Regions from separate parts of the Streptomyces sp. NPDC059861 genome, predicted to be linked through region 2. Evidence: riboswitches for the same ligand, from Rfam matches in the RefSeq annotation. Region 2 holds a riboswitch; the other holds the start of a gene.
The links. Region 2 has a riboswitch for cyclic di-AMP ahead of ACFV6X_RS11045 (NlpC/P60 family protein). Riboswitches for the same ligand answer to the same signal wherever they lie in the genome.

Region 1: another riboswitch for cyclic di-AMP. It lies ahead of ACFV6X_RS23430 (M23 family metallopeptidase); the one in region 2 lies ahead of ACFV6X_RS11045 (NlpC/P60 family protein).

Annotation. Positions count from the first base shown of each region.
Region 1 is NZ_JBHWJQ010000028.1:4,205-8,865, reverse strand. It holds gene ACFV6X_RS23445 (GNAT family N-acetyltransferase) at 1-587, opposite strand, end outside; gene ACFV6X_RS23440 (HPr family phosphocarrier protein) at 766-1,047, shown strand; gene ACFV6X_RS23435 (GntR family transcriptional regulator) at 1,224-1,919, opposite strand; gene ACFV6X_RS23430 (M23 family metallopeptidase) at 2,108-2,872, opposite strand; cyclic di-AMP (ydaO/yuaA leader) riboswitch at 2,885-3,050, opposite strand; gene ACFV6X_RS23425 (M16 family metallopeptidase) at 3,253-4,641, opposite strand; gene ACFV6X_RS23420 (M16 family metallopeptidase) at 4,638-4,661, opposite strand, start outside.
Region 2 is NZ_JBHWJQ010000009.1:147,936-152,596, forward strand. It holds gene pcrA (DNA helicase PcrA) at 1-1,726, opposite strand, end outside; cyclic di-AMP (ydaO/yuaA leader) riboswitch at 2,093-2,247, shown strand; gene ACFV6X_RS11045 (NlpC/P60 family protein) at 2,255-3,436, shown strand; gene ACFV6X_RS11050 (hypothetical protein) at 3,525-3,878, opposite strand; gene ACFV6X_RS11055 (NlpC/P60 family protein) at 4,341-4,661, shown strand, end outside.

The DNA.
Region 1 (4,661 bases), on a different contig from region 2:
GCGCGTTGCACCGCGAGCGAGCGGTCGGTGGGTTCGAGGTCGAACTCCAGGCGTACGACGCCGTCCTCGAAGCTGCGCTTCTGGGTGTACCCGGCGTCCGTGAACACCTTGATCATCTTGTTGTTGGCGGGCAGCACCTCGGCGGCGAAGCGGCGGATGCCGCGCTCACGGGCGACGGCGCCGATGTGCTCCAGCAGGGTGGAGGCGACACCGCGCCCCTGGTGGGCGTCCTGCACCAGGAAGGCGACCTCGGCCTCATCGGCGGGCGCGGACGCGGGCATGCCGTCGGCGCCGATGCGGTCGTAGCGTACGGTGGCGATGAACTCGCCGCCGATGGTGGCCGCGAGTCCCACCCGGTCCACGAAGTCGTGGTGCGTGAAGCGGTGGACGTCCTTCGCGGACAGGCGCGGGTAGGGCGCGAAGAAGCGGTAGTACTTCGACTCGTCCGAGACCTGCTCGTAGAAGCTGACCAGGCGCTCGGCGTCGTCGACGGTGATGGGCCGGATGCGTGCGGTGCCGCCGTCGCGCAGCACCACGTCGGCCTCCCAGTGGGCGGGGTACTCATGCCGGTCCGACGGGCTCTGCATGGGCCCCAGAGTACGGCTCGCGTACGACAACGGCGCGAGGCAGTCTGTGGAAGGACGGGCAACGGACCGAGGCCGCGGTCCGGTGCCGTTCCGGACGGGACACAGGGCCCGTCGGGGCATGCTTCGCGATATGGGAAACTGGTCTAGACAACCCTGAACACCTGAAGGGCAGCATCACATGGCTGAGCGCCGCGTCAACGTCGGCTGGGCCGAGGGCCTCCACGCCCGCCCCGCCTCCATCTTCGTACGAGCCGCCACGGCCGCAGGCGTCCCGGTGACGATCGCCAAGGCGGACGGCAACCCCGTCAACGCGGCCTCCATGCTGGCAGTCCTGGGTCTGGGCGCCCAGGGCGGCGAGGAGATCGTCCTGGCTTCCGACGCCGAGGGCGCTGACGCCGCGCTCGACCGTCTGGCCAAGCTGGTCGCGGAGGGCCTTGAGGAGCTCCCCGAGACCGTCTGAACCCGCTGACGGCATTCCTGAGGCCGCGTCGCCCATTCCGGGCGGCGCGGCTTCGCCGTCTCCCGCATACCCGGTCGCTTTTTCGCCCGACGGGTCGAGAGAATTCAGAACATGCCGAAAAGGGCAGCGTAAATTCACTGCCGCCAAATATCGCTTCTTTGTATACGGCGCCCGTGTTAATGCCGCAGGCCCGACATGTTTACGGCATGTTGCGAAGTCCTCACACGGTCCGCGCGGTCGCCGCCGCCAGGAAATCGGAGCCGGTGCGCGCCGGTCGCGCGCTCGGCGTGCAGCGCCGTGACCGCCCGCGCCCGCTCCCCGTCGCCGCGCGCCACCGCGTCCACGATCGCGCCGTGCTCCGACCAGGACTCCACGGGGCTGACGGGCGCCTCCACGGCGTACATCCAGGCGATCTTGTGCCGCAGCTGGGTCAGCATGGCGATCAGCGCGGGGCTTCCGCAGGCCTGGGCCAGCGTCTCGTGGAACCAGCCGCCCAGGGAGCGCAGGTCCTCGCTGCCGCCCCGCCTGGCCCGCTCCTGGCCCAGCCGGACCAGGCCGCGCAGCACCTTCAGATGGGCCTCGGTGCGCCGCTGCGCGGCCCGCGCCGCGCCGAGCGGCTCCAGCAGCAGGCGCATCTCCAGCAGGTCGGCGGCCTCCTGCTCGGAGGGCTCCGCCACGCACGCGCCCGCGTGCCGCCGGGTCACCACGAAGCCCTCGGCCTCCAGCGTGCGCAGGGCCTCACGGACGGGGACGCGGGAGACGCCGTAGCGGCGCGCGAGGAGTTCCTCGGTGAGCCGGCCGCCACGCTCGTAGACACCCGCGACGATGTCGTCCCGGATGGCCGTGCACACCGAATGCGCCGGAATACGCATGACCGACCTCCGCCTTAATCCCCGTGAAACGCCGACGACTGACGTGTGTTCCGTGACTCTATTGCAATGAGCCGGAATTTCCGATGGCGGGTCGGAATCCATGGATATTTTTTGGACATACAGGCGTACGAAACGCCGAAAGCCCCGGCTCGGAGAGCCGGGGCCGCGGGAAGCGGGGCGGTCCGCTGTCAGATGCCGACGCCGTGCGAGCGGAGGTAGGCGACCGGGTCGATGTCCGTGCCGTACTCCGCCGTCGTCCGGGCCTCGAAGTGCAGGTGCGCTCCGGTGACGTTGCCGGTGGCCCCGGACAGGGCGATCTGCTGCCCCGGGGTGACCGTCTGGCCCACCGAGACAGCGAAGGACGACAGGTGACCGTACTGGGTGTACGTACCGTCGTTCATCTTGATCACTACTTGATTGCCGTACGCCCCGCCCCACCCGTCTTCGACGACGGTGCCGGAGCCGACCGCGTGCACGGGGGTGCCGCTCGCGGCGTGGAAGTCGACACCGGTGTGGCTGCCGGAGGACCACAGCGCACCGCCGGACCGGTAGCCGGTGGAGACGTAGGAGCCGCTGATCGGCGACACGTAGGTGTTGAGGCGCTTGCGCTCGGCCTCACGGGCGGCGCGCTCCTTGGCCTCGCGGGCCTCCTTGGCCCGCTCCTCGGCGCGCTTCTTGGCAGCGGCCTCGGCCTTCTTCTCGGCCTCGGCCTCCTCGGCCGCCTGCTGCTGGGCGGCGGCCTGGGCGTCTATCTGCTCGGCGACCGAGTCGCCGATGGTGATGACCGGGAGCAGGCCGGTCTGCTCGGCCGCGGGCTCGGCGGCGAGCGCGGGAGCGGCCAGGGTGCCGAGGACACCGGTGGTGGTGAGGGCCGCGACACCGGCCGCCTGGGCGGTGGTGCGCTTCATCCGGCTGGGACGGCGATGCTTCCCGGTGGCGCGCGTGAACGCCATGTGGTGGCTGGTCCTTTCCTTCCCTCTCGCCTACCGGGTTAGCTGACGGGTTCGGAGCAGGAAGGTCTCCTACGGACTCCCTCGCCGTGCGCGGGCGTCCGATTCACCCCAGGGACTTCATGGTTGGGTCCCCGGCTCCCCTGGCTCGCGCCGTACGGGGACTCGGCGATGACTGTCCGGTGCCGCGGGTGCGGCGCACTGCCTGACGGACAGCCCGGATGACGCTAAGCGGGACATCTTTCAATCCCCAAACCCATCCGGGCGTTTGTAGCGCATCCCACAGGCCAGACAGGCAACCACTCCCTCAATTGGGACATAAAGGGGCCCTGGTGACGCGTCCGTCACCAGGGCCCCTCCGCGCGCGTGCCGCTCGCCGGCCTCTACTCGGCCGGGACGACTGTGACTTCGCCGATGCCGAGGGCCTCGACGGGCGCCTTGATCTGTGCCGCGTCACCGACGAGGATCGTCACCAGACGGTCCGCCGGGAAAGCGCTGACGACCGCCGCGGTGGCCTCGACGGTGCCGGTCGCGGCGAGCTGCTGGTACAGCGTCGCCTGGTAGTCGTCGGGGAGGTGCTGCTCGACCTGGTCGGCCAGGGTCCCCGCGACGGCCGCCGCGGTCTCGTACTTCAGCGGCGCCACACCGACGAGGTTCTGCACGGCGACGTCCCGCTCGGCGTCCGTGAGCCCCTCCGCGGCCAGCGTGCGCAGCACCGTCCAGAGGTCCTCCAGCGCGGGCCCGGTGTTCGGCGTGTCCACGGAACCGCTGATGGCGAGCATCGCGGCACCGCTGCCGTCGGGCGCGGAGCGCAGCACCTGACCGAACGAGCGCACCCCGTAGGTGTAGCCCTTCTCCTCGCGCAGGACGCGGTCCAGACGGGAGGTGAGGGTGCCGCCCAGGCAGTACGTGCCGAGCACCTGGGCCGCCCACACGCGGTCGTGCCGGTCGGGGCCGACGCGGCCGATCAGCAGCTGGGTCTGGACGGCGCCAGGACGGTCCACGATCACCACACGGCCGGTGTCGTCGGCCGTCACCGGCGGCACGGGACGCGGCTGTGCCTGGGAGCCGGCCCAGGCACCCAGGGTCTCGCCGAGCAGCACGTCGACGTCGACGTCGGTGAGGTCGCCGACGACCACGGCGGTGGCGGTGGCGGGGCGGACGTGCCGCTCGTAGAAGGCGCGTACGGCGGCGGAGTCGATCTTCGCGACCGTCTCCTCGGTGCCCTGGCGCGGGCGGGACATGCGCGAGGTCGCCGGGAACAGCTCCTTGGAGAGCTCCTTGGCGGCCCGCCGGGAGGGGTTGGCCAGCTCGTGCGGGATCTCGTCGAGGCGGTTGCGGACCAGCCGCTCGACCTCGCTGTCGGCGAAGGCGGGCGCCCTGAGGGCGTCCGCCAGCAGTCCGAGCGCCTTGGGCAGGCGGGAGACCGGCACCTCCAGGCTCAGCCGGACGCCGGGGTGGTCGGCGTGTGAGTCCAGGGTGGCGCCGCAGCGCTCCAACTCTGCGGCGAACTCCTCGGCGGAGTGCTTGTCGGTGCCCTCGGAGAAGGCCCGCGCCATGATCGTGGCGACACCGTCGAGTCCGGCCGGCTCGGCCTCCAGGGGCGCTTCCAGCAGCACCTCCACGGCCACGACCTGCTGGCCGGGGCGGTCACAGCGCAGCACGGTCAGGCCGTTGTCGAGCGTCCCGCGCGTGGGAGCAGGGAACGCCCAGGGGCGGGCCTCGCCCGCCTGCGGCCGGGCGTGGAAGTCCATCGTGGCGAGCTCGGTCACTTGGCCGCCTCCTCGGTGTC
Region 2 (4,661 bases):
CGGAGAGGTAGCCCGTGCGTTCGAGTACGGCCTCCAGGATCGTCGCCGGGCCGGCGCCGGAGTCCACGATCGTGCGAAGGTCCTCCATCAGCGTGTTGAAGCGCTTGACGGCGTTCGTGGAGCGTGCGGCCATGCCGTACGCCTCATCGACCCGCTTGAGCGCCTGGGGGAAGCTGATCTTCTCGCGCTGGGAGAGCGCGTCGATCATGGCTTCCGCGCGGTCGCCGATGCCCCGCTTGGGGACGTTGAGGATCCGGCGCAGCGGGACCGAGTCCTCCGGGTTGGCCAGCACCCGCAGGTAGGCCAGGACGTCCCTGACCTCCTTGCGCTCGTAGAAGCGGACGCCGCCGACGACCTTGTAGGGCAGACCAACGCGGATGAAGATCTCTTCGAAGACACGGGACTGGGCGTTCGTACGGTAGAAGACCGCGACGTCGCCCGCCTTCGCGTCGCCGGCGTCCGTGAGTCGGTCTATCTCGTCGGCGACGAACTGTGCCTCGTCGTGCTCGGTGTCGGCGACGTAGCCGGTGATGCGCGCGCCCGCGCCCGCGTTGGTCCACAGGTTCTTGGGGCGGCGGGACTCGTTGCGCTCGATGACGGCGTTGGCGGCGGTGAGGATCGTCTGGGTGGAGCGGTAGTTCTGCTCCAGCAGGATCGTCGTCGCGTTCGGGTAGTCCTCCTCGAACTGGAGGATGTTGCGGATGGTCGCGCCGCGGAAGGCGTAGATCGACTGGTCGGCGTCGCCCACCACGCACAGCTCGGCGGGCGGCAGGTCGTCCTGGCCGGGCGGTACGTCGACGTCCTCAGCGGCACGCTCGCCGGTGCCGACGAGTTCGCGCACGAGGGCGTACTGGGCGTGGTTGGTGTCCTGGTACTCGTCGACCAGGACATGCCGGAAGCGGCGGCGGTAGTGCTCGGCGACGTCCGGGAAGGCGCGGAGCAGGTTGACCGTCGTCATGATCAGGTCGTCGAAGTCGAGGGCGTTCGCCTCGCGCAGGCGCGACTGGTACAGCGCGTACGCCTGGGCGAGGGTCTTCTCGAAGCCGTCGGTGGCCTGGGCGGCGAAGTCCTCCTCGTCGATCAGCTCGTTCTTGAGGTTGCTGATCTTGGCGCTGAAGGACTTGGGCGGGAAGCGCTTGGGGTCGAGGTCCAGGTCGCGGCAGACCAGGGACATCAGGCGCTTGCTGTCGGCGGCGTCGTAGATCGAGAAGGACGAGGTGAAGCCGAGCTTCTTGGACTCCCGGCGCAGGATGCGCACGCAGGCGCTGTGGAAGGTCATCACCCACATCGCGTTCGCCCGGGGGCCGACCAGGTGCTCGACGCGCTCCTTCATCTCGCCCGCGGCCTTGTTGGTGAAGGTGATCGCGAGGATCTGGCCCGGGTGCACCCCGCGCTCGGCGAGGAGGTGGGCGATGCGGTGGGTGAGGACACGTGTCTTGCCGGAGCCGGCGCCGGCGACGATGAGCAGCGGGGAGCCGGAGTGGACGACGGCGGCGCGCTGGTTGTCGTTCAGCCCCTCCAGGAGCACGGCGGCGTCCAGGGCGGGGCGCGGGGCGCCGTCGCGGTAGTAGGCGTCCCGGTCCGGGGGCACGTCGAACTTCCCGCCGAACAGATCGTCCGGAAGCGCATCCGGAGCGTGATCGTCCTCGGGCGGCGGCGGAGGCTCCTCGTGGGCCCGTGGGGCCTGGAGGTCCGCCAGGAAGCTGTCATCAAAGAGGCTGCTCATCGCTCTCCGAGTCTAGGGCGCCCCACTGACAACCCGCTCCCGCCCCGAGAACATACCGGCCACGAAAGGCCGGCGATCTTGCGGAGGAGCCCGCGATCACGGCCCGGGCAGGCGCCCGGGGAAGGCGGGAGACGCAAGCGGACGATCTTGCGGGTCCCGGCCCGTCATCGCCCGGCCCCGGCGCTGACCAGGCGCTCACCGTCCGAACACGCTCTCACGCGGGGCGTGACCACTGACCGAAGGTCACGAAAATGTATCGGGCATATCGCCCATCAACCTTCACACGGGCCACACGAGTTGGCTACCGTGCCGGACAGGCCGCACGACTCTTACCGGCGAACGTCGCCGGGCCGCGCGGCCTCCGCCGAGTCCGATGCGCCCAAGGCAGCCGGAGCCGGGGACCCACCGAACTTGGGGTGAATCGGCCCAAATCCCTTCAGGGAGCGGGCCGTAGGGCAACCCTTCCGAACCACCCGCCCGAACCCGACAGCTAACCCGGTAGGCGGCAGATGGAAGGAGTCGCCTCCTTTGGCGTCGCACCGCAAGTCGCGCCCCTCCGGCGCACGGGTGGCAGGCATACGCACACCGGCCCTCGCCACCGCTGCCCTGACCTCCGTGGCCCTGCTCTCCCAGACCGCCAACGCCGAGCCCTCGGCCGACGACAAGCCGAGCCTCGAGGAGGTCGAGAAGAAGGTCGGCGATCTCTACCGCCAGGCGGAGTCGGCGACCGAGAAGTACAACGCGGCCAAGGAGAAGACCTCGAAGCAGCGCAAGCGCGTCGACGCTCTCCTGGACGACGTGGCCCAGCGCGCACAGAAGCTGAACGAGGCGCGTGAGGAGCTGGGGACGTACGCCGCCGCCCAGTACCGCTCCGGGGCCTCCGTCCCCGACACCGCCACCTTCCTGCTCGCCGACTCCCCGCAGGACTACTTCGACCAGAACCAGCTGACGGGCCGTCTGACCAGCCGCCAGAAGGGCGCGGTCGACGAGTACTTCACCGAGCAGTCGGCGACGATGAAGAAGCGCCAGGAGGCCGCTCAGAGTCTGGAGACGCTCACCGAGTCGCAGAGCGATCTGCAGTCGGCCAAGGCCACCGTCCAGAAGAAGCTCGCCGACGCGCGGGCACTGCTGTCGGATCTGACCGCCGAGGAGAAGGCCCGCCTCGCGGCGATCGAGAAGAAGAAGCAGGAGGAGGCCGAGCGCAAGGCCGCCGAGCTCGCCCGGCAGCAGGAGCAGGAGCAGCGGCGCCAGGAGGCGGCGCAGCGGGAGCAGGAGTCCTCGAACGCCGACTCCTCGGCCGGCACGGGCAACGAGTCCGGCTCCGGTGAGTCCGCGTCGGACTCCGGGTACGGCACCAAGGCGGAGAAGGCGCTCGCCTTCGCCCGCGCCCAGATCGGCAAGCCGTACGTCTGGGGCGCGACCGGCCCCGAGTCCTACGACTGCTCCGGCCTCACCCAGGCCGCCTGGAAGGCCGCCGGCGTCACCCTCCCGCGCACCACCTACGACCAGGTCGACTCCGGGACGACGGTCTCCGTCGCCGCCGCCCGGCCGGGCGACCTGATCTTCTTCTACGACGACATCACCCACGTCGGCCTGTACATCGGCAACGGCATGATGATCCACGCCCCGAAGCCCGGCGCGTACGTCCGCGAGGAGTCCGTCTACTACGACGGCGAGTCCTCCATCCACAGCGTCGTCCGCCCGGCCTGACACCGGCGCCGCGAGGCGGTCGGAGAGGCGATCGAAGGGCACGCGCGCGTGCGGCGGTTTCCGTGGCACGCGCGCGTGGGGCGGTGCGTCAGGTCCAGAGCACGGCGATGAAGACGTTCGCCGTGGTCAGCAGCCCCACCAGCGCGAACATGCCCTTGTCCACCTTCTCGTCGTCCCGTTTCACGTAGACGAGGCCGAGGATCACGATCAGCAGCGCCAGTTTCACGCCGATCTTGATGTTGTTGACGGGCTGGTCGTCCGCCTGGTTCAGGCCGACCAGGATCACGCCGGTGACCAGCATGGTCAGGGCGCCGTGCAGCATCGCCGGGACGAATCGTGCGGTGCCCTGGCCCATCGCCTTCATCTGGGTGAGGAAACCACCGAGGAGGGAGGCGATGCCGATGATGTGCAGGCCGACGAAGAGGTGGATGAGTACGTCCATGGGGCCGGAGCCTAATCAGGAGGTCCCGGGCCGCCCGACACCGGGCCTGCCGACGCCGGGCCGCCCACGGCGACTGCATATATGCGCCTCATAGCACCACCGCGCCCCCTCCCGCCCCGGAATCGCCGCATCGGTCATCGCACCGCGTGAAGGCGACGACCGCGAATCGCGCGCCCGATCACATACGGTCACCCGCTGGTCCCCCGACGTCACTTCCGCACAAGACGTCACGGTGCCGACACGCCCGGGTTTAGCGTCCTCCACCAGGTGACCGGCTCCCCACCGCCGCCCTTGGCCAGAGGCGGCAGCCGGGCACCACCGCCGAGGAGGTCCGGCGGCGCCCCGCATCCCCTGTGCGGGGCGCCGCCGGACGCGTCAGCCGCCCCGGAGCGGTCGTACGTCCACCCGGTGGCCGTACGGACCGGCGGTCGCCCGAGTCGTACGAAAGGACGTGCAGTCCACGTGGCAGCGCACCGCAAGCCCCGACCACGCTCGGCCCACGGCACCAGGGCCCGCACGGCGGCGACGATCGCCCTCGCGGGCGCGGCGACCGCCACGGGCCTCGACGGGACCGGCCACGCCGAGCCGCAGCTGACGCCCGCGCAGGTCAAGGCCAAGGTGGACAAGCTGTACCAGGAGGCGGAGGTCGCCACCGAGAAGTACAACGGCGTGCGGGAGGAGACCCGGGCGGCACAGAAGCGGCTGGGCAGCCTCCAGGACGAGGCGGCCCGCAAGGAGGACCGGCTCAACTCCGCCCGTGACGCACTCGGTTCGTACGCGGCC